2 regions of the Novosphingobium sp. TK71 genome follow, and region 2 is predicted to be linked to the other one. Evidence: riboswitches for the same ligand, from Rfam matches in the RefSeq annotation. Region 2 holds a riboswitch; the other holds the start of a gene.

Region 1 (11,518 bases), on a different replicon from region 2:
CCGTGGCGACGGGTATCGATCTCTATGCCTCGGTCGGGCACGTTCGCACCCGGTTCGACGATTTCACCCTGCCGACGGGCGCCACCAGCACGGTCGATCTCCAGGGCACGCAGTTCCCCTATGCCCCGCGATGGACGCTTTCGGGCGGCGCGAACGCGCAGTTCGGCGGCGGGTTCACCGCGAACGTCAACGCCAATTACCGCACCTCGGTCTATACCGGGGTCGGGCAGGACCAGGCGCAGTACAAGGTTTCCGCCCGTACCGTGGTGAACGGCAAGCTCGGCTACGAGACCGGGAACTGGTCGCTCTTCGTCTTCGCCCGCAACATCTTCAACGAGAAGTACAAGCAGTACGAATATGCGGCGATCCACCAGGCGATCCTGGGTGAGCCGCAGACCTTCGGCCTGGGCGCCGGGGTCCACTGGTGATCTGGCCGGCAAGCCTCCTGCTGATGGCGGGGGGCGCGTCCGGCGCCTTCCTGCTGCGGCGCTCGTGGCTGCGGCGTGACGGTTCGGCGCTCGGCCTGGTGGCCGGGGGCTGGTTCGTCCTGCTCGGCCTCCTGCTGGCGGCGGCATTCGCGATCGGCCCGGTGAAGGGAACCGCGCTGGCGCTCGTCATGGAAGGCATCGGGGCGCTCGTCGTGATCTGGCTGGGCCGGGTCCGGCGCAAGGCCGCGCGCCTGCGCGAGGCGGACACCGCGCCCGAACCGCTGGAGGAACCGGGCCGCTTCTGGCGCGGCGTCCTGCGCACGCTGCTGGCCGGGCCGCTCGGCATGACCGCGGCGATGGCGGTGGCCTTCTGCGTGACCGTCTACCTGCCGGGCGATCCGCGCACCCGGATCGTTCTGGGCGGGCTGCTGATGCCGGTGCTCTGGGGCCTTGCCATGACCTGGACCCTCGCGGACCGCCGCATCCTGCGCGCCGCGGCGGTGCTGGTGGGCACCAGCGTGATCGGCTTCGGCCTTGCCCATCTGGGAGCCTCGTGATGAGCAATACCCGCAAGAAACAGTGGCGCTGGCCGATCTCGCCCGAGACGGTGCGTTCGGTGCTCAGCAGCCATTCGATCCTCGGCCTCGCCTTTGCGGCGGTGATCTATCTCGTCTGCGTGACCGGGACCGTGGCCGTCCTTGCGCCGGATCTCGAACGCTGGGAAGTTCCCGCCACGCCGGTGGCGCGGAGCCTGAGCGATCGGGCTGCCGCACGCGCCATCGCCGAGGGCGCGAAGGAGACGCCCGCCGACGCCGCGTTGTACCTGACCCTGCCGAGCGCCGCCAGCGAGGGGGCCACGCTGGTCGCCTATAGCCCGACGTTCGAGCGCAAGTGGGCGGTGGCGCAGGACGGTTCGCTTTCGCGGCTCGAAGCGGTCTGGACCGAGTTCCTGATCCACCTTCACGTCAACCTGCACCTGCCGCGAAGCTGGGGCGAGTTCATCGTCGGGCTGACCGGCGTGGCGCTGCTGTCCTCCCTCGTTTCGGGGATTCTCGCCCATCCGCGGGTGCTGCGCGATGCCTTCCATTTGCGCCTCGGCGGTTCGCGGCGGCTGCAGGAGGCGGATCTGCACAACCGGCTCGGGATCTGGGCGCTGCCGTTCCACTTCACCCTGGCGCTGACCGGGGCGCTGCTGGGCCTCAGCACCATCATCGTCGCGGTGCTGGCCCTGCTGCTTTACCCGCAAGGCGGGATGAAGAAGGTCTACGAACTGTTCCTCGATGCGCCGCCGCCCGTCGATACGCGCGCCGTTCCGCTGCCGGATATCGCTGCCCTCATGGCCGAGGCGCGCGCGCATTCGCCCGAGGCCCGGCCGCAGAGCGTCGTGGTCGAACGGCCCGGCCGCGCCGACATGCGCATTGCGGTTCACGGCGGACGGGACCGGCTTCTGGTCCAGCAGGACGAGACCCGTTTCGATGCCGCCGGCAAGGCCATCGCGCAGGAGCATCCCGAAGACATCGCCACCGGAACCCGCATCCTTGGCGGTATCGGCCAGTTGCACTTCGGCTGGTACGGCGGACTGCCGGTGCGGATCGCCTATGCCTTGCTGGGCGCGGCGCTTTGCGTGGTGACGTCGAGCGGGGTGACGATCTGGCTCGCCCGCCGCCGCGACCGGGGCCGCGCGGCCCCGCAGTGGGAGCGGATCTGGGCTGCCGTCTGCTGGGGGCAGCCCGCGATCCTCGCCATGACCGCGCTGCTGGCGAGATTCGCACCCGAAGCGCCGCTTCCGCAGGCATGGCTGGGGCTCACCGTCCTGTCGATAGTGGCCTCGGCGCTGGCAAGGTCGGTTTCCGGACCCCGGCTCGCACGGGGCTGGCGCTGGGCCTTGGCGGGGTTGCTGGCGATGCTGGCCCTGATCCACGGCGCGGCGGCCTTGCCCGGCGGCGGATCGCTGCTGATCGATGTCCTGCTGCTGGCGGGCGGAGCGGGCCTGCTGGCCTCGCTCCTGCGCGGCCGCGCGGCCTAGGCACCTCGCCCCCCGGGACGCCCCTCGGGAACAGTTGATCATGAGCCCCGTTCATGACGGCATGCGATTTAGCGCAGTGCCGTTTGGCGCGCCTGTGCGTTATCGTGCCAGATGGACGGTCATGCGTCCCCATGGTGCGAAAAGGACGGGCAATGAGCGAAACGGCGCATTTCGAGGTATCCAGACGGGCGGTTCTGGCGGGCGGCGTGGCAAGTGTCGGAATTTCCGCCATTCCTTCCGTCGCGGAAGGAGCGGCACCCATGGCACAGCAGCCCCCGTCGATGGCAGTCACGTTCAAGGTCAACGGCAAGCCGCAGGCGCTCATGCTCGATACGCGTACCACGCTGCTCGATGCGCTTCGCGACCATATCGGCCTGATGGGCACCAAGAAGGGCTGCGACCACGGACAGTGCGGCGCCTGCACGGTGCTGGTGGGCGGCACGCGCATCAATTCCTGCCTGAGCCTGGCGGTCATGCACGAAGGCGACGAAGTCACCACGATCGAAGGGCTCGGCACGCCGGATGGCCTGCATCCGATGCAGGCGGCCTTCGTCAAGCACGACGGTTTCCAGTGCGGTTATTGCACGCCGGGGCAGATCTGCTCGGCGGTGGCGGTGCTGGAGGAGATCAGGGCGGGGGTTCCCAGCCATGTGCAGGCCGATGTCGGCAGCGCGCCGGAGATTACCGCGCTTGAAATGCGCGAACGCATGAGCGGCAATATCTGCCGCTGCGGCGCCTATTCCAACATCGCCGAGGCCATGGCCGAAGTGGCGGGCGTGCGGATCGCCGAAACCCACGGCGCGGAGGTCGAAGCATGAGGGCCTTCACTTATGAGCGGGCGCGGACGCCCGCCGCTGCCGCCGCTGCCGTCGCCGCGAACAAGGGCGCGAAGTTCATCGCGGGCGGCACCAACCTGCTCGACCTGATGAAGCTGGAGATCGAGACGCCGACCCATCTGGTCGACGTGCAGGACCTCGGGCTGGACCGAATCGAGGAGACGAAGGACGGCGGCCTGCGCATCGGCACGCTGGTCAGCAATACCGCGCTGGCATCGGACCGCAGGGTGCGCAAGGACTACGGCGTGCTGACGCGGGCCATCGTCGCGGGGGCATCGGGCCAGCTTCGCAACAAGGCGACCACCGGCGGCAACCTGCTCCAGCGCACGCGCTGCCCCTATTTCTACGATACCAACCAGGCCTGCAACAAGCGCCGGCCCGGCTCGGGCTGTGCCGCGATCGGCGGCGTCAACCGCCAGCTCGGTGTGATCGGCACGAGCGACGCCTGCATCGCCACGCATCCCAGCGACATGGCCGTGGCCCTGCGCGTGCTCGATGCCTCGGTGGAAACCGTCGATGCGGGCGGCAAGACGCGCAGCATTCCGGTGGCGGAATTCCACCGCCTGCCCGGCGATACCCCGCATGTGGAGAACGCGCTCCAGCCCGGCGAGCTGATTACCGCCGTGACCCTGCCCGCCCCGATCGGCGGCAGCCACTTCTACCACAAGGTTCGCGACCGTGCTTCCTATGCCTTCGCGCTCGTCTCGGTAGCGGCGGTGCTGAAAGCGGACGGCAGCGGCCGGGTCGCCTTCGGCGGCGTTGCGCCGAAGCCGTGGCGGGTGGAGGCTGCCGATGCGCAATTGCCTGCCGGTGCCGGCGCGGCGGCACGCGCGGCTTTCGCAGGCGCTCGCCCCACGCACGAGAACGCTTTCAAGATCACGCTGGCCGAGCGCACGCTGGCGGCTCTCATCGCGGAGAACAGGGCATGAAGTTCGAAACGCCCGCAGGCACCAATCCCATCGATGCGATGAAGGTGATCGGCAAGGCCGTCGACCGCGTGGACGGCAGGCTCAAGACCACCGGACAGGCGCCCTATGCCTATGAGCACCGGGAGGTGCCGGGCAAGCCCGCCTATGGCTTCGTGATCGGTGCCGGGATCGCCAAGGGCCGTATCGCCACGTTCAACGCGGACGATGCGCGGCGGATGCCGGGCGTTCTGGCCATCGTGTCGGCGGAGAACGCGCAGCCGCTGGGCAAGGGCAGCATGAACACCGCCAAGCTGCTGGGCGGGCCCAATATCGATCATTACCACCAGGCCCTTGCCGTGGTGGTGGCGGAAAGCTTCGAACAGGCGCGCTCTGCCGCCAATGCGGTGCGGATCACGTATGAGCGCGCGGCGGGACGCTTCGATCTCGCCAAGGAGAAGCCGGGCGCCCAGCCGCTGACCGGCAACGATGCCGATACCCACACCGGAGACTTCGCGGGTGCTTTCGCCGCGGCTCCCGTGCAGATCGACCAGACCTACACCACGCCCGATCACAACCACGCGATGATGGAGCCGTTTGCCACGATCGCCTGGTGGGAAGGCGATGCGCTCACGCTCTGGACCTCGAACCAGATGATCGCCTGGAACAAGCGGGAACTGGCGGCGACGTTCAAGATGCCGCCGGAGAAGGTGCGCGTGATGTCTCCCTATGTCGGCGGCGGCTTTGGCGGAAAGCTGTTCCTGCGCGCCGATGCGGTGATGGCCGCGCTGGGCGCCAAGGCTTGCGGAAGGCCGGTTAAGATCGCCTTGCCGCGCCCGTTCATGGTCAACAATGCCACGCACCGTCCGGCGACGATCCAGCGTATCCGCCTCGGCGCGACGAAGGACGGCAAGCTGACCGCCATCGGCCACGAAAGCTGGTCCGGCGATCTGCCCGGCGGCGGGCCGGAAGGGGCGACGCAGCAGACCAAGCTGCTCTACGCCGGTGCGAACCGCCTCACCGCCCTGCGGCTGGCCGAACTCGACCTGCCCGAAGGCAATGCCATGCGCGCGCCGGGCGAGGCGCCGGGGCTCATGGCGCTGGAGATCGCGGTGGACGAGATGGCCGAGAAACTGGGTATGGACCCGGTGAAGTTCCGCGTGCTCAACGATACGCAGGTCGATCCCGAGCATCCCGAGCGGCCGTTCTCGCAGCGCAACCTGGTGCGCTGCCTCGAGGACGGCGCGCGGCGTTTCGGCTGGGACCGGCGCAGCGCCAGACCGGCGCAAGTGCGTGACGGGCGCTGGCTCGTCGGGCTCGGCGTGGCGGCGGCGTTCCGCAACAACATCAACATGACTTCGGCGGCGCGCGTGCGCCTGTCGGGTGACGGCATGGTCACGGTGGAGACCGACATGACCGACATCGGCACCGGCTCCTACACCATCATCGCCCAGACCGCGGCGGAGATGATGGGCCTGCCGGTGGAGAAAGTGCGCGTGAAGCTGGGCGATTCCTCGTTCCCGGCCTCGGCGGGCTCGGGCGGGCAATGGGGCGCCAACAGCGCGACTTCGGGGGTCTACGCGGCCTGCGCGAAGCTGCGCGAGATGGCGGCGCAGCAACTCGGCATGGACCCGCAGGCGGCCGAATTCGCCGATGGCGAGATTCGCGCGGGCAACCGTTCGGCACGGCTGGCCGATGCCGCGAAATCGGGCGAACTCGTTGCCGAAGAGACGATGCAGTGGGGCGATCTCGCCAAGAAGTTCCAGCAATCGACCTTCGGCGCGCACTTCGTGGAAGCGGCAGTGGATTCCTATACCGGCGAAGTCCGCGTGCGGCGGATGCTGGCGGTCTGCGCGGCCGGGCGCATCCTCAACCCCAAGACCGCGCGCAGCCAGGTGATCGGCGCGATGACCATGGGCGTGGGCGGCGCGTTGATGGAGGAACTGGCGGTGGACAAGCGTTTCGGCTTCTTCGTCAACCACGACCTTGCCGGATACGAAGTGCCGGTCCACGCCGACATCCCGCATCAGGAAGTGGTGTTCCTGGACGAGGCGGACGACAAGGTCTCGCCGATGAAGGCCAAGGGCGTGGGCGAACTCGGGCTTTGCGGCGTGGGGGCGGCAGTGGCCAACGCGGTCTACAACGCGACGGGCGTCCGCATTCGCGATTATCCGATCACGCTGGACAAGCACCTCGCGAAGCTGCCGGCGATTGCCTAGCCGAAAAGTGCCGCGATCAGTTCCGGCGCCGACGGAAAATAGAAGTGCATGTAGCTCGCAGTGAGCGAGCCCTGCCGGAAAATCCGCTCGCCCTTGCGCCCGTCCGGCGTGCGGGCGAGCGCTGCGGGTTCAAGGCCGGTTTCCAGCCTGGAGTAATGGAACGTGTGGCCGCGGACTGCGTGGCCGCCGAGTTCGGCTTCCTGCATGCCCAGTGCGGCAAGCCGGGGCTGCATCCTGGCCTGCGCAGGCAGCAGGCCCAGCATCGGCGCACTCGTGCCTGATGCGTCCTCCAGCCGTTCGCAGGCGTAGAGCATGCCGCCGCACTCGGCGAGGATCGGGCGTTCGGCCAGGAAATGCTCCCGTATGGCCCCGATCATCGTCCGGTTCGCGGTGAGCGCGCAGAGGTGAAGTTCGGGATAGCCGCCGGGCAGCCAGAGCGCGTCGCATTCCGGCAGCGCCGTGTCGCGCAGGGGCGAGAAGAATGACAGCCGGGCGCCCGCGCTTTCGAGAAAGGCGAGGTTGGCCGGGTAGATGAACCCGAACGCCTCGTCCCGGGCCACGGCGATGCGCCGGCCCGCCAGCGAGGGCGGCGGAGCGGCGCAGCGGGGCGCGGCCGGAAAGGACACCGGTTCCGGCAGCCACAGGGCGCTTTCGGGCAGGAGATCGGCGGCGCGGTCTATCCGCGCTTCGATATCGGGGACTTCACCGGCCTGCACCAGTCCGAGATGACGTTCGGGCAGGCCGGCACCCTCGTCGCGCCGCATCGCGCCGAGCCATTGCACGCCTTCCTTCAGGCCGCGTTCCAGCAGTTCGGCATGGCGTTCGCTGCCCACGCGGTTGGCGAGCACGGCGGCGAGGGTCACATCGTCGCGGTAAGTCGCCAGACCGTGGACGAGCGCGCCGAAGGTCTGCGCCATGGAGGAACCATCCATCACCGCCATCACCGGCAGGCCGAAATGCCGGGCGAGGTCGGCGGAGGACGGGGTGCCGTCGAACAGGCCCATCACCCCTTCGACAAGGATCAGGTCGGCCTCCAGCGCTGCTTCGTGCAGCAGCGCGCGGCACTGGTCTTCGCCGCACATGAACAGGTCCAGCTGGTGGACGGGCGCGCCACTGGCGATCTCGTGGACCATCGGGTCGAGGAAGTCCGGCCCGCACTTGAACACCCGCACCCGGCGCCCGGCACGGACATGGCGGCGGGCGAGGGCGGCAGTCACCAGCGTCTTGCCCTGTCCCGAGGACGGCGCGGCGACGAGCAGGGCGGGGCAGGCGGTCATCGGGCAGCCACCGCGCGGAGGCACGGATATCGCCCGGACGGAAAGGCTCGGCAGTGGTGCATGATGGTTCGGTTCCCCCCTTCCGGCGGCCGGACCTATGGCACTTCGCAAGGCTGCGCAAGCAGCGCGCTCTTGCACGCCGGACCGCCACCCGATAGGGCCGCCGCTGCGACAGGTTCCCCGCGAGGGGATCAAAAGGGAACGCGGGTTCAAGACCCGGGCTGCCCCTGCAACTGTAAGCGGAGAGCCGTGCGGCCATTTCGCCATTGGGGGTGCAAATCCCTGAGAAGGCGGCCGAAACGGCATTGACCCGTGAGCCAGGAGACCTGCCTGCCGCAGTCGTTCTTCGACCGGACAGGGTGAGCCGGGCGAACGGGGCTATCCTCGCGCAACGACAGCCACTGCCGTGCCGGCTCCCGGCGCGAAAGGGCCTGTCGTCGCCTGCCGAACGACTGCCGCCTTTCGCGCGAGTGCCGACCCGGCCGGGTTCGACGCTCGCTTGAAGGATATGCCGTGAACTGCCGAATACCCGCCGCCAGCACCCTTGCTCTTGCGCTGGCCTGTCACCCTCTCCCGGCGCTGGCCGAGGCGGCCGATGCCGCGTCCTCCGGCGAGCGCATCGTCGTTACCGCGCTGCGCACGCCGGTTGCGGCCGACCGGGTGGCCGACACCGTCACCGTGCTGGACGAGGCGCAGATCGTTGCCGCCCAGCCCATTGCACTGACCGACGCGCTGCTGCGCACGCCAGGCATCAGCCTGTCGCGCAACGGTGGCTACGGCACCACCACCTCGCTGCGCATTCGCGGCGCCGATGCCGGGCAGGGCGTCATGGTGATCGACGGGATGCGCCTGTCCGATGCCTCCTCGACGGCAGGGGGATACGGTTTCGCCAACCTGTTCGTCGACGATATCGACCGCATCGAGATATTGCGCGGGCCGCAGTCTATCCTGTGGGGCAGCGATGCCATCGGCGGGGTCGTCAATGTCAGCACCCGCCGTCCCACCGAGCCGCTGGAAGGCAGCTTCGCGCTGGAGGCCGGAACCCACGATACCGTTTCGGCCCGCGCCGGGGTGGGAGGCACCTCCGAGGCGATCGACTGGCGGATTTCCGCCTCCCGCTTCACCACCGACGGCATCTCGGCCCGCTCCAACGGCACCGAGGACGATGGCTACCGGCGCAGTTCCGCAAGCGGCACCATGACCTTCCGCGTCGCGCCGGGCGTCTCGCTGGACCTGCGCGGCTACTGGTCGGATTCGAAGAACGATTTCGACGGCACCTCGGGCGATTCACGGGCCTATGGCCGGACCGGGGAATGGTCGGGCTATGCCGGGCTCAATTTCGAACTGGCGGGCGGCAGGCTGGCCAACCGCGTCGCCCTGCTCCAGACCGAGACCGACCGCGAGAACTACGACCCCGCGCGGACGATCCGCCCCATCACCTTCGACGCCCATGGCCGGGTGCGCCGCTTCGAGTACCAGGGCACTTACGCGTTCTCGGACAAGGTGCAGGCCGTGTTCGGCGCCGAGCGCGAGGAGCAGCGGATGACCACCGCCTCGCCCTCCAACAGCACGGCGGCCTATGTTCTCACGCCCACCACGGCGGATACGGACAGCGTCTACGGCGAACTGCGCCTGACACCGCTGGCCGGGCTGACGCTCAACGGGGGCGCGCGCTACGATCACCAGTCGCGCTTCGGCGGCAGCACGGTGTTCAGCGCGGGCGCGGTCTATACGCCCAACGCCGGCGCCACGGTGCTGCGCGCCAGCTATGACGAGGGTTTCAAGGCGCCCTCGCTCTATCAGCTGTTCAGCCTCTATGGCGCGGCGGATCTCAGGCCCGAGAAGGCCCGGGGCTGGGAAGTGGGCGCGGAACAGGGTTTCGGCGAAGTGCTGCGCCTTTCCGCGACTTGGTTCGAGCGGGACACCGACAACCTGATCGATTTCGCCTATTGCCCGACCAGCGGCGCCCTGCCGGACGTGTGCTACGTTCCCGGCACCACGACATCGCGCTTCGGCTATTACGCCAACGTCAAGGCGAGCCACGCGCGCGGGCTGGAACTGGCGGCTTCGGCCAGATGGGGCATCCTCTTCGCCCAGGGCAACTACAGCTTGATAGAGGCAGAGGACCGCACAGCGGGCAGCAGCACTTACGGCCGCCAGCTCCAGCGCGTGCCCCGGCACCTCGCCAATGCCGAGGCCGGCGTGGACCTGCCGCAGGGCCTGCGCGCCAGCGTTGCCGCGCGCTATTCGGGCGAGAGCTACAACGCCGCCACCGGCACCGCCATGCTCGGCGACTACTGGCTGGTGGACCTGCGCGCGCAGTGGCAGGCCAGGGAAGGCCTGATTCTTCAAGGACGTATCGAAAACGTGGGCAACGAGAATTATGAGACCGTGAGCGGCTACGGCACGCTCGGCCGCACCTTGTACCTCGGGCTGAGGAGCCGGTTCTGATGCTGCGCCCCGTCGAACCCGGTCCCGCCGTGCTGGTGTGCAGCACATGCCGCCACTCCGCCGAGGCACGCGATGACGAAAACGGCCAGCGCGGCGGTGCGCTGCTGGCCGAGGCCATGCGCGACGTGCAGGCAGCGGAGCCCGACCTGCAGGGCGTTGCCGTTCACGAGATGCCCTGCCTCTTCGCCTGCCAGCGCCATTGCACCGTGGCGATCCGGGCGCCGGGCAAGCTCGGCTATGTGCTGGGTGACTTCGCGCCGGACGAGCAGGCTGCCCGTGCGATCCTCGAATATGCCGTGCGCCATGCCGCCAGCGAGGAAGGCCAGGTGCCTTATCGGGAGTGGCCGCAGGGCGTGAAAGGCCACTTCATCACCCGCACCCCGCCTGAAGGTTTCATCTGCTCATGATCCGTTTCGCCGATCCTGCCGCCTTCGCGGCGTCACTCGCCCGGCTTCCCGCGCCCGATGCGGCGGCTACCGAGGCCGCCCGCGCGCGCCAGTCGGAACTGACCAAGCCGCTGGGCTCGCTCGGCCGGCTGGAGGAGATCGCGGTGTTCATGGCCGGCTGGCAGGGCCGGGAACGTCCGCGCGCCGATCTGATCCGCGCCGTGATCTTCGCAGGCAACCACGGCGTCGCCGCACGCGGGGTGAGCGCCTATCCGCCCGAAGTGACGGTGCAGATGGTCGCCAACTTCCGAGCCGGAGGCGCGGCGATCAATGCGCTGACCGCGGCCTGCGGGGCCGAACTTGCGGTGGTTCCGCTCGATCTCGACCGACCGACCGGCGACATCACCTGCCTGCCCGCCATGAGCGAGGGGGATTGCCTGGCCGCGCTCAACGCCGGTGCGGCTGCGGTAGCGGCGGATACCGAACTGCTGTTCGTGGGAGAGATGGGCATCGGCAACACCACGCCTGCCGCCGCGCTCGCCGCGCAGGTCTTCGGGGGCGAGGCGGCGGACTGGATCGGGCGAGGCACCGGGCTCGACGATGACGGGCTGGCGCGCAAGGCGGCGGCGGTGGCGGCCACGCTTTCGCTGCACGGCCGGCATTGCGGCACCGCCTTCGAGACCCTGCGCCGTCTCGGCGGACGGGAGATCGCCGCCATGGCGGGCGCGGTGCTGGCGGCGCGGCACTTGCGGGTGCCGGTCCTGCTCGACGGGTTCATCACTTGCGCGGCGATGGCGCCGCTGCTCGCCGACAATGACGCGTTTCTGGCGCACTGCCTTGCCGCGCACTGTTCGGCGGAAGCGGGCCATGCCCGCCTGCTCGATCGTTTCGGCCTCGATCCGCTGCTTCAACTGGGCATGAGGTTGGGCGAAGGCTCGGGCGCGGCGGTGGCGGCGCAGATCGTGCGTTCGGCGATCGCCGCGCACAATG
Region 2 (11,518 bases):
TGGAACTATATCGCCGTGCAGGCGCGGGGCCGCGCATCCGTTACGGACGATGCCGCCTGGCTGCGCGCGCAGATCGACCAGTTGACGGATGAGCAGGAGCGCGGCCGCGCCGTGCCATGGGCGGTGGACGATGCGCCCGCCGGGTTCATCGCCGGTCAGCTCAGAGGAATTTCCGGTATCGAGATCCCGGTCGAGAGGCTTGAGGGCAAGTGGAAGGCGAGCCAGAACCAGCCGCAAGCCGCCCGGAGCGCCGTAGCCGAGGGACTGCGAGAGGGCGAAACCCCGTCTGCGTCCATGGCGGATATCGTTGCGGCTGCGACGTAAAGTTATGATATTGACTCGCAATAGCTAAATTGCATTAATATGAACTTCGTATCAGCGAAGGAATTGGTGATGATCGTTCATGGACTTCTCGCCGCCGCTGCGGCTTTGCCGTTGCTTGCCGCCAATGTGCCGGACGCGGCGATGAACGATGCCTTCGAACAGGCGCTCGCTTCCCCGCCGGTGCAGAGGGATACGCGATCGGCCGGCGATCCGCGGATCGATGCGGCGCTTCAGGCGGAAAACTGCGGCGTGGTTGGCTCCATCGATCAGCAGATCATCACGATGAAGTCGGGTGTCGTCGAGGATTCCGCCGACCTCGGTTCGGCATTCTTCGTGCGATGTGCGGACAGTTCCGCCTTTCTCCTGCGGGAATTGCGGGAGAAGGTCACCGTGAAGGACGGAAAGGTCACCGGGCGGGTAGGTAACCTCGGCGGACTGGGCTTTACGGAAAGCCTCGCCGGGCGACCGGCGGCGTTCCGCTATCAGGATTTCGCGAAGTTGCAGCGGACGATGGCGACCATGGCATGGGTCACCCCCGATGGCGCCCGTTACGCGGTCAGCACTTATGGCGATGCGGATCAGGACAGCGCCCGCGAACGATTGTCCGCGATCGCGACGAAGTTCGTCTCTCGCCTGTAACGGGGGCGTTCAGGCGGCGATGTCGGCGAATGTGGCGCCGAGAAGGGCTGCTGCATCGTCGCCGGAAAGCCTGGCCTGAAGGCCCCGCTGCCCGCCGTTGAGAAAGATCGCGTCCCACAGCAGGGCGGTCTCGTCGATCACTGTCGGCACCCGGCGCATCTGTCCGAACGGGCTGATGCCGCCGATCTTATAGCCGGTCAGTCGTTCGGCATCGGCGGGTTTCATCATTGCGGCGCTCTTGGCGCGCAGGGCGGCGGCGGCTTTCTTCATCGAGACCTCGCCGCTGCTCGGCGCGACGACGCAGGCCGGCTTGCCGTCCGCAAGCAGCATGAGGGTCTTGAACACCTGGGCAGGATCGGCGCCGATCGCCACGGCCGCCGCCTGGCCGATGCTCTCTGCCGAAGGATCGTAGTCATAGGCGTGGAGGCTGAAGGAGACTCCTGCCTGTTCCAGCGCCCTTGTTGCGCGGGTGGATTGCGCCATCGGGAATTCCTGCTCGTGGTTGCCCGCAGCCGCCTAGCGCAGCGCGCAGCGCGGGCCAAGGGGCAGGACCGGCACGAAAAGGCGCCCTGATATCGGCATGTCCCGTAAGATCAGGGAAATTCCCGCTCCAGCGCGATGCGGAAGGGAAAGCGCCTCGCCACTCTCACCGCCCCTTCGCCCAGTCCGGCGTCGGCGAGCACCTGCGTCCATTCGGCCGGGCGAAGCGAACGGGCGATCGAAAGCTGGCCGTCCTCCCGCACGATGCGGTGAACCCCCAGCGTCCGTGCGAGAAGGGGGAAGCCGTAATAGGCGAAAGCATGGCGGTGCAGGTCGCACAAAAGCCAGCCGCGCCGCGCTTCACGCTCCATATGGCGCAGGAAGCGGGTGAGCTGCTCGTCGGTCATATGGTGAGCGACCTGGCTGCTGACGATGAAATCGAAATGCTCGGGCTGGTCGGCATAGTCGCCGGTCCGATAGTCTATCGGGACATCTTGCGCCGCGTCCGAAGGCGTTGCGGCGCGTGCTATGCCTTCGCTCTCCGGGTTGAGGTCCACCCCCACCAGCCGTGCCTCGATCCCGCGCCGCGCCGCCCAGCGGGCCACGGTGCGCAGCAGGTCGCCATAGCCGAAGCCGACGTCGAGCAGGCTGAAGCTGCGCCCAGTTCCCACCGCGCGGGAGAGGAAGGCAAGGGTGGAATGGGCCGTGAAGGTCCAGCGGTTGACCCGCGCCAGATCGCGCAGCACGGCGGCATAGGCGGCGCTGTCGAGATCGACCGCGTCCATCTGTTCTTCCTGGCGGACGCGGACCGGCAGGAAGCTCACTGCACGACGATCTTTCCGTTCATGCCGAAGGCGCTGTGCATGAAATGCGTGCAGCGAAGCTTGTAGCTGCCGGGCTGCGGCGCGACGAGGTGGATTTCAACCGTTTGCCCTGCTGCCAGCGGCACTTGCCCGTCGGATACCTTGGCACGATCCGCCTCGGCGATCCGCGCGGCCGAGAAGAATTCCTTCGCCGCGAAATCGTGCCCGCCGGAAGCGGTATTCACCAGCTTCAGGTCGTAGCTGGCGCCGTGTTCCAGCGTGATGGTGGCGGGATCGAACTGGAAGTTCGACAGGCGCACCGTCAGCACGCGCATTTCGGCAGGTGCCGTTCCGCCGGGTTGCTGCGAGGCGGCGGGCAGGGGAGCCGCCAGAACGGCGGCGGCGATGACAAGACGGCGAGTGTTCATGTCCGGTCTTTCCATTGTCCGTGCAGGGACGCGACTCCGCGCGGGCGGAGCATGGTTCGTTATCGCACCGTTCCGGCCCGCGAAGAAGCGCTATCCGCGTTGCTCGCCGCGCTTGCCAGACCGGCGGAAAGCGCGCAGTCTCCGGTCCTTACGATCCGGGTGGGATGCCATGATGAGAAGCCAATGTCCGCTTACGGCGTGCGTGCTCCAGGCAGGATACCGGCCTATTTCCCGGACGGGCTGAGGCCATGGCGGAGCTTGCGATTTCGCGCCCTGCCGGACCTTCCCGGCTCCGATTCCAGCCGCGATTCCAGCCCTTGGCCCCCGTCCCAATGGAGAACAGCCGATGACTCACGATGCCGATATCATCGCCTTGATCGCCAAGGAGACGGGCCTTCCGCCCGAGCAGCTCCGCCCGGAAGCCACGCTGGCCACGCTGGACATTTCCTCGCTCGATCTTGTCAGCATCCTTTTCGAGCTGGAGGACAGGTTCGGGGTCGAAATCCAGCCGGAGGAACTCTCGCGCGAAACCACGCTGGGGCAGTTGCTGGAACGCATCGGAAGCGCCGCGCCGCGATGACCGGCGCCTCGGGGCACCGCGTGCTCGTGACCGGCATGGGGTGTGTGAGCGGTCTTGGCCGGGGCCTCGCTGTCAACTGGGCGCGTACCCGCAAGGGAGACGGCGCGATCCGCCCGCTGCCGGGCCCGGCGCCGGTGGGCATGGCCGCATGGCTGGAGGGCAGGCCCACGGACGACATCCGCTTTCCGGGCGTGGATGGGCAGCGCCTGCGCCGCCTTGGCCGCCTCGATCCGATCTCCCAGTTCGCGATAGAGGCCGCGCTGGAGGCCGTCCGGGATGCAGGCCTTGCGGATCATCCGTCACTGGCCCGGCGCACGGCGGTCCTGATGGGCTGCGGCAGCGGCGGCAACGAAACGATCGACACCGGTTACGAACGGCTCTTCGGCAAGGACGAGGCCAAGGTCCACCCCCAGACCATCCCTAGCTCGATGATCACGGCTCCCGCCGCGCATGTCTCGATCCTGCTGGGCATCCACGGCCCGGTCTTTACCCTGTCCAGCGCCTGCGCCTCTTCCGCTCACGCGCTGGGGGAAGCCCTGCACATGATCCGCAGCGGCCGTGTCGACGTGGCGATCGCGGGCGGGGCCGAGGCCTGCCTCACGCGTGGTTCGATGGCGGGATGGCAGTCTCTGGGCGTGCTGGCGCCGGACACCTGCCGCCCCTTCTCGCGCGATCGGCGCGGCATGGTGCTGGGCGAGGGCGCGGCCGTGCTCGTGCTGGAAAGCGAGCGCCATGCCCGCGCCAGAGGAGCCCGCGTTCATGGCGAACTGGCGGGATATGGCCTGTCAAGCGATGCGTCGCACATCACTGCGCCGGACACTGCCGGGATCGCGGCCGCTATTCGCGCGGCGCATGAGGATGCATGCATCGGTTTCGACATTCCCGCCATCGTTTCGGCGCATGGCACCGGCACCGCGCTGAACGATGCGGCCGAAGCGCTTGCGCTGCGGGAGGTCTACGGCGCAGACCTGCCCCGCCACCGGGTGATCGCCACGAAGTCCGCGCATGGCCACATGATCGGCGCGACCGGGGCGATGGAGTTCCTGCTGGGGCTGATGGCCCTTGTCGAAGGCACGGCACCCCCGGTGCTGAACCATCTCGGCCCTGACCCGGAGTGCGATCTTCCGCTGGCGCTGGAGCCTCAGTCATTTTCGGCCGAAGTGCTGATTTCGAACAGCTTCGCGTTCGGCGGGCTGAACGCGGTGCTGGTGGGGAGACGGGCATGACCTCGGCTATCGCGCATATCAATCGCATCGGCACCGCCAATCCGCCTTTCGCGGTTCACGATGCTTTCGTGCGCTTCGTCAGCGCAGAGCTGGCCGATGCACGGTCTCGCCGCCTGTTCGAGCGCATGGCCGCCCGCTCCGGCATCGCGCAGCGCTATTCCTTCCTCGAACCGGTGACGCTTGCCGACGGCACGATAACCGATACGGCGGGCTTCTACGGGACGGGGGCGTGGCCATCGACCGGGCAGCGCATGGCGCTTTACGAACGCGACGCGCCCCGTCTGGCCCTAGCCGCGATAGAGGCGCTGGAAATCGACATCGCCGCGGCGGGGATCACGCACCTCATCGTCGCTTCCTGCACCGGCTTCATGGCGCCCGGGCTGGATCAGGCGATCGTTGCCGGCGCCGGACTCGATCCCGGCGTGGAGCGGACGGTGGTGGGTTTCATGGGCTGTTATGCGGCCGTCAATTCCCTGCGGCTGGCGCATCACATCGTCCGTTCGACGCCGGAGGCGCGGGTGCTGGTGGTGACGCTGGAACTCTGTACGATCCATTTCCAGCGGAGCGGCGATCTGGCGAACCTGCTGGCGATGCTATTGTTCGGCGATGGGGCTGCGGCGGCTTTGGTGACGGCGCAGCGGGAAGGGATCGCCCTGCGCGATTTTCGGGCGGTGACGATACCGGGCACGGCCGATGCCATCACATGGTCGATCCGCGATCAGGGGTTCGACATGCACCTTGGCGGAGAAGTGCCGGCCCGCATCGCCGAGGCTCTTGCGGCGGATGCCTCCCGCGGAGACGACCGGGGGCTCCTGCGCGGCGCTTCAGCCGGTGATGTCGCGTTATGGGCGGTCCACGCGGGCGGTCGCACGGTGCTGGATGCCGTGGAGCACGGCCTTGGCCTACCCGCCGAGGCGCTGCTGCCTTCGCGAACGGTGCTGCACGATCACGGCAACATGTCCTCGGCGACATTGATGTTCATCCTTTCGCGGATGCTGTCGGGCTCGGGCGAGGGAGATGGGCTGGCGCTGGCCTTCGGGCCAGGCATGGCGGCGGAGAGCTTCCGCTTCACCCTGGAACGCTGACATGGCCGATGTCCTCGTGGTCGGCGGGGGGCTTGCAGGCGGGGCGGCGGCCTGCCTGTTGGCGCGGCAGGGGCGGGACGTGCTCCTGCTGGAGCGCGAGCATGGGCCGCATCACAAGGTCTGCGGCGAATTCCTCTCGGTGGAGGCCGCCGCGCATCTGCGCCAGCTTGGCGTGGACCCCGCTTCGCTGGGCGGTGTGCCGATCCAGCGGATCAGGCTGGTTTCGGGCACCGTGGAAGCGGAGGCGCCGCTGCCCTTCGGTGCCTGGGGCCTCAGCCGCCATGTGCTGGACGAGGCGCTGCTGAGGGAGGCCATCGCATCCGGCGCGCGCGTGGAGCGAGGCGTCAGGGTACTCCAACTCGGCGGCTGCCTGGCCCGCACGAGCGAGGGGGACCGAGAGGGGGAGAATCTGCTGCTGGCAACCGGCAAGCTGCCCCTGCGCGAAAGAGGCACGGCGTCCACGGGGCGGGCGGAGGATGGTTTCGTGGGGTTCAAGATGCATTACCGCCTTGCCCCTGCCGCGATGCACCGTCTGGCGGGCACGATCATGCTCTTTCTGTTCGGCGGCGGTTATGCGGGACTTCAGATGGTGGAGGGTGGACGGGCCAACTTGTGCCTCGTCGTGCGCCGCAGCCGTCTTGCGCAGTCCGGCGGGGACTGGACGGGCCTGCGCGCCCGGCTGGACGAGATCGCGGCGCTGCGCGAAATGCTGGCCGATGCGGAGCCGCTGTTCGACCGTCCTGTAACGATCGCCAACCTGAACTACGGCATGGCCCCGGCCCGGACCGCGAACAGCCGGGTGCTGCGGCTGGGAGACCAGTGGGCGATGACCGCCTCGCTCACCGGGGACGGCATGGCCATCGCCCTGCGCAGCGCCTTCGTTGCCGCGCAAAGCGTGATGGCGGGCGAGGACGCGCGGCGATACGACTGCAGGCTCGCCGCGGAGGTTCGCGGTCAGGTCCGGCGGGCCATGGCGCTTCAGAACATGCTGGAACATCCGGTCCTGCGGCAGGCCGGGTGTCACGCGGCCCGGTCCTTTCCTGCGCTGCTGACAATGGCCGCGCGCGCAACCCGCCTGCGCGAATGGAGATGACAGCGGGGCGGGAGCGCCGAAGGGGCGCTCGCCTTTGCCGCCGTGACCTACTCCTCGTCAGCCGGTTCCCCGTCTCCGCGCGCGTAATGGCCCACCAGCATTCCGGCGGCCAGGACATGGTCCTTGATCGCCGCCAGGAATTCCGAACGGCCCGGGTTCGTTTCCAGCACGGGCGCGCGGGAAAGCGCGAAGAGCTGGAAGACGTAATCGTGCGTGCCGTGGCCCGGCGGGGGATCGGGCGGCAGCCAGCCCTCGGCCTGATAGCTGTTGCGCCCCACATCGCGCCCGTCCGGCGCACCGTCGTCGTCAGGGCCGATGCCGCCTTCGGGAATCGCCCGTGTGCCTGCGGGAAGGTTCCAGACGATGGCGTGGACAAGAGGCTCGGCCGCAGGAGCGTCGGGGTCTTCGACCAGTAGCGCCAGGCTGGTGGTGGCGGCAGGAACCTCGCCCCATTCCAGCGGCGGGGATATGCCTTCGCCATCGGCCGTGAAGCGTGCGGGAAGGCGCGCGCCGTTCTCGAAAGCGGGGCTGGACAGGTCTATGAAGGCGCCTTCCGGCACCAGCCCGGCGCGGACGATCGCCAGCTTGGAATGTCCCGCGCGGAAGTTGTGAAACAGGGCGCCAAGCCATTGAGGGACATGTTCGAGCATGGGATTCTCCTTCGTCTCGGTGTGCAACGTCCGGACCCGACCTGAGGTTTCGTCACCATCGGCGATGACTTCCGGGTTTCGCAGATCATGACGCCTGCGCCGTCAGCCGCATTGATCGGGCGCAATCGGGGATCGGGCGCAATCGGGCCGCCCGGTATCGCACGCTGCCGTGCGATATCGCCGGGATGCGCTTGCAGGGCTGCGCTGGCGATTGGCATCGATCCCGTTTTGGGTTAGGCGGCACCTGCAAGCCGGATTTCGTCCGGCCTGCAACGATCGCGCGGGTGCCTTTCGGGGCTGAAATGGGAATGCGGTGCGGAGGAAACTCCCATTCCGCAGCTGTCCCTGCAACTGTAAGCGGCGAGCGAGATGCCGGGGCTCCCTCAACGGAGCCGGCCACTGGATGAAGGCGCCCATCGGCGCCGGTTCCGGGAAGGCCGCGTATCGAGCTTTGACCCGTGAGCCAGGAGACCTGCCGGCGCGTCGGTCGCTCTTGCCATGGTCCAGGGAAAGGCCAAGGCTCGGTACTCCGCGTGAGCGACGAACCTGTGCGGCTGGGGCTGCATCGGTGTGCAGGGATGGCGTATGTCGCGCCCGCCTGTCGTTGCGCACGGACCGACTTCGTCGGCAAGCCCCGGTCATCGTCGCCGCGCGCGGTTGAAAGCGTTTATGCGCGTCTCGTCGAAGCGTGCCTTGTTGAAAATCCTGCGGTCCCGCCCGGATCGCCGCACATGAGCGACTTTGCCGTGCGTGGCTGGTGCCCCAGTGCCTGGCGCCCGATGATGGCGGGCGACGGGCTGATCGTGCGCGTGCGGCCGCGCCTTGGGCGCCTGTCACGCGCGCAGGCGCTGGCGCTCTGCGCGCTGGCCCGCGAATACGGCAGCGGGGCGATCGACCTCAGCCGCCGTGCCAATCTCCAGATCCGGGGTGTGACCGAAGCCGGTTGGGCGGCCCTGCTGGAGCAGTTGGTGGCGCTGGAACTGGTGGATGCCCGGCCCGATACCGAAAACCGCCGCAATATCCTTGTAGCGCCGGACTGGACGGCGGGGGATGACACGTTCCGGATCGCCGGGGCGCTGGCCAGTGCGCAGGTTCGCCTGCCGGAACTGCCGGGAAAGATGGGTTTCGCCGTGGACGCCGGAGCCGCGCCGATTCTGGGCGGGAGCCCTGCGGACTTTCGGATCGAACGGGCCGAAGGCGGCGGGCTCATCCTGCGCGCGGATGGCCGGGCGCTGGGGATTCCCGTTGCCGTGGACGAAGCGGTAGGCGCGCTGGTCGAACTGGCGGAATGGTTTGTCGCCTCCGGCGGGATCGCATCCGGCAGGATGGCGCGGCACCGTGCCGAGCTGCCGGGCTGGGCCAGGGGATGGGTCTCTCCCGCATCGCCGCGTCCGGTCATCGGCCCCGGTGCCCATGCCATGGGCCATGCCTGCGGCGCCGCTTTCGGCAGCGTGGAGGCGGCGGCGCTGGCCTCGCTCGTCACACGTTCCGGGGCGGCGGCCTTGCGGATCACCCCGTGGCGGGTGCTTCTTCTGGAAGGCGCGAACCCGCTCCCCGATCCTGTCGGGGATGGCTTTGTCAGCGATCCTGCCGATCCGGCCATGCGCGTGGACGCCTGCCCCGGAGCACCGCTGTGCCCGCAGGCGACCGTGGCGACGCGGCCGCTGGCCTTGCGGCTGGCCGCGCACGTTCCGGGCCGCCTTCACGTCTCCGGCTGCGCCAAGGGCTGTGCGCGTTCCGCCCCTGCAAGCGTCACGCTGACCGGGCGAAACGGCCGCTTCGACCTTTCCATCGATGCCGCTGCCGGAGACCCGCCATGCCGGTCCGGCCTCGATCTCCCACAACTGCTCGCCCATTTCGGAGCCGAATGATGCCTCATCTTTATGAAACCGATGGCGCGGCGATCTACCGCCAGTCTTTCGCGACCATCCGTGCCGAGGCCGATCTCCAGCGTTTCACGCGTGAGGAAGAGCGTATCGCGGTGCGCATGATCCATGCCTCGGGCATGGTCGAACTGGCCGCTCATATACGGTTCTCCGCGGGCTTCGCCGAAGCCGCGATCGCGGCTGCAGCGCGCGGGGCTCCGGTGCTCTGCGATGCGCGCATGGTGACGGAAGGCATCACCAGATCGCGCCTTCCCGCCGGCAATCCGGTGATCTGCACGCTGCACGACCCGGCGGTTCCCGATCTGGCGAAAGCCATGTCCAACACGCGCTCGGCCGCGGCGCTCGAACTGTGGCGGCCGCATCTGCAGGGGGCGCTGGTGGCGATCGGCAATGCGCCGACAGCGCTGTTCCATTTGCTGAACATGCTGGAAGACCCCGCCTGTCCGCGCCCGGCGGCGATCATAGGGTGTCCGGTCGGCTTTGTCGGCGCGGTGGAGTCCAAGGCCGCGCTGTGGGAGGCGATGCCGGTGCCCTGCTGCATCGTCGAGGGGCGGCTGGGCGGCAGCGCCATCACCGTGGCCGCGATCAACGCCATCGGGAGCAGCGCGGAATGAAGCCGGGCACCGTTCACGGCGTGGGTCTTGGCCCCGGCGCGCAGGACCTGCTGAGCGTTCGCGCCGACCGTCTGGTGCGCGAGGCAAGGCATGTCGCCTATTTCCGCAAGTCCGGCCGCCCCGGGCAGGCGCGCAGGATTGTCGAGGGGATGCTGCGCGAAGACGTTGTGGAATTCGCGATGGAGTATCCGGTCACGACGGAAATCCCGCTGTCCGACCCGCGCTACAACGCCTGCCTTTCCGAGTTCTACGAACATTGCGCGGGCCATGTCGCGCGGCTGGCCGGTGCGGGCGAGGATGTCGTGGTCCTGTGCGAGGGCGACCCGTTCTTCTACGGCTCGTTCATGCACCTCTACACCCGCCTGTCGGGCTCGGTGCCGACACGAGTGGTTCCCGGGATCACCGGGATGTCCGGCGCGTGGACTGCCAGCGGCGCGCCGATGACCTGGGGAGACGACGTGCTCACCGTTCTGATGGCCACGCTGCCCGAGGACGATCTGGTAAGGCGCATTCGCGATACCGATGCCCTGGTCGTCATGAAGATCGGTCGCAATCTCGACAAGCTGCGGCGCGCGGTGGCCGCCGCCGGGCGCGAGGGAGAGGCCTGGCTGGTGGAACATGCGGCCATGGCGGAGCAACGCGTTACGCCGCTGTGCGAGGCGCAGGCCGTGACGCCCTATTTCTCGATCCTGCTGATCCACGGGCAGGGCCGCCGGCCATGAGCGGCTGGATCGCGATTGCGGGCATCGGTCCGGGCGATGCCGCGCTGGTGACGCCAGAAGTCTCGCAGGCGCTGGCGGAGGCTACCGACATCGTCGGCTATGCCCCATACGTTTCGCGCGTCCCCGCGCGGGCAGGGCTGACGCTTCACGCCAGCGACAACCGGGTGGAGCTGGAGCGCGCCGCCCATGCCCTGGAGATGGCGGCGAGTGGGCGGCGGGTCGTGGTGGTGTCGTCGGGCGATCCGGGGGTGTTCGCAATGGCCTCCGCCGTGTTCGAGGCGCTGGAGGCGGGGCCTGCCGCGCACCGCGAACTCGATATACGGGTGCTGCCGGGGATTACCGCGATGCTGGCGGCCAGCGCCCGGGCGGGCGCGCCGCTGGGCCACGATTTCTGCGCCATCAACCTCTCCGACAATCTCAAGCCCTGGGCCCTGATCGAGCGGCGGCTGCGCCTTGCGGCAGAGGCGGACTTTGCGATGGCGTTCTACAATCCCCGCTCGAAGGCGCGACCGCACGGGTTTGCGCGCGTCCTTGAAGTCCTGCGCGAGACATGCGGAGCGGACCGGCTGATCCTGTTCGCGCGCGCAGTCTCCACGCCGGAGGAGGAAATGCGTGTCGTCACGCTGGGCGAGGCCCGGCCGGAAATGGCGGACATGCGCACCATGGTGATCCTCGGTTCCAGCCGGACCCGGCTGGTCGAGCGGCCGGGAAGGCCGATCCTCTACACGCCGAGGTCGGCGGCATGACCAAGCCAGCGCAGCACCTCGCCGGGGTGGTGAACCGTCTTGCCCCGGGCGGGCGCTGGGCGGTCGATCATGAGCACGGGCACGCCGAGGCGGCGCGCGGCGATGAGCTTGGCCTCCGCCCCGGTGCCCCCGGCATTCTTGCAGACGATCAGGTCGATGGCATGGTCCCGCAGCAGGCGCGTGTCGGCCTCGGCGGTGAAGGGGCCGCGATCGACCACCAGATGATGGTCGGGAAGCGCGGG

Evidence for each region. A riboswitch is a leader RNA that binds a small molecule or an ion and turns the genes downstream of it on or off. The one in region 2 is predicted to bind cobalamin.
Region 1: linked by a shared signal. The riboswitch ahead of ACXJ16_RS15630 (TonB-dependent receptor plug domain-containing protein) and the one ahead of ACXJ16_RS19240 (ferredoxin-like domain-containing protein) in region 2 are both predicted to bind cobalamin.

The regions. Positions count from the first base shown of each region.
Region 1 is NZ_CM143962.1:3,293,565-3,305,082, forward strand. It holds gene ACXJ16_RS15595 (TonB-dependent receptor) at 1-428, shown strand, start outside; gene ACXJ16_RS15600 (hypothetical protein) at 422-985, shown strand; gene ACXJ16_RS15605 (PepSY-associated TM helix domain-containing protein) at 985-2,454, shown strand; gene paoA (aldehyde dehydrogenase iron-sulfur subunit PaoA) at 2,607-3,272, shown strand; gene ACXJ16_RS15615 (FAD binding domain-containing protein) at 3,269-4,219, shown strand; gene paoC (aldehyde oxidoreductase molybdenum-binding subunit PaoC) at 4,216-6,414, shown strand; gene ACXJ16_RS15625 (cobyrinic acid a,c-diamide synthase CobB) at 6,411-7,691, opposite strand; cobalamin riboswitch at 7,848-8,039, shown strand; gene ACXJ16_RS15630 (TonB-dependent receptor plug domain-containing protein) at 8,205-10,142, shown strand; gene ACXJ16_RS15635 (DUF1636 domain-containing protein) at 10,142-10,549, shown strand; gene cobT (nicotinate-nucleotide--dimethylbenzimidazole phosphoribosyltransferase) at 10,546-11,518, shown strand, end outside.
Region 2 is NZ_JBSZKA010000001.1:652,718-664,235, forward strand. It holds gene ACXJ16_RS19190 (FMN-binding negative transcriptional regulator) at 1-324, shown strand, start outside; gene ACXJ16_RS19195 (hypothetical protein) at 394-963, shown strand; gene ybaK (Cys-tRNA(Pro) deacylase) at 973-1,446, opposite strand; gene ACXJ16_RS19205 (methyltransferase domain-containing protein) at 1,557-2,228, opposite strand; gene ACXJ16_RS19210 (plastocyanin/azurin family copper-binding protein) at 2,264-2,674, opposite strand; gene ACXJ16_RS19215 (acyl carrier protein) at 3,021-3,254, shown strand; gene ACXJ16_RS19220 (beta-ketoacyl-[acyl-carrier-protein] synthase family protein) at 3,251-4,480, shown strand; gene ACXJ16_RS19225 (type III polyketide synthase) at 4,477-5,565, shown strand; gene ACXJ16_RS19230 (NAD(P)/FAD-dependent oxidoreductase) at 5,567-6,658, shown strand; gene ACXJ16_RS19235 (YbhB/YbcL family Raf kinase inhibitor-like protein) at 6,706-7,308, opposite strand; cobalamin riboswitch at 7,574-7,802, shown strand; gene ACXJ16_RS19240 (ferredoxin-like domain-containing protein) at 8,040-9,179, shown strand; gene ACXJ16_RS19245 (precorrin-8X methylmutase) at 9,179-9,808, shown strand; gene ACXJ16_RS19250 (precorrin-2 C(20)-methyltransferase) at 9,805-10,530, shown strand; gene cobJ (precorrin-3B C(17)-methyltransferase) at 10,527-11,276, shown strand; gene ACXJ16_RS19260 (cobalt-precorrin-6A reductase) at 11,252-11,518, opposite strand, start outside.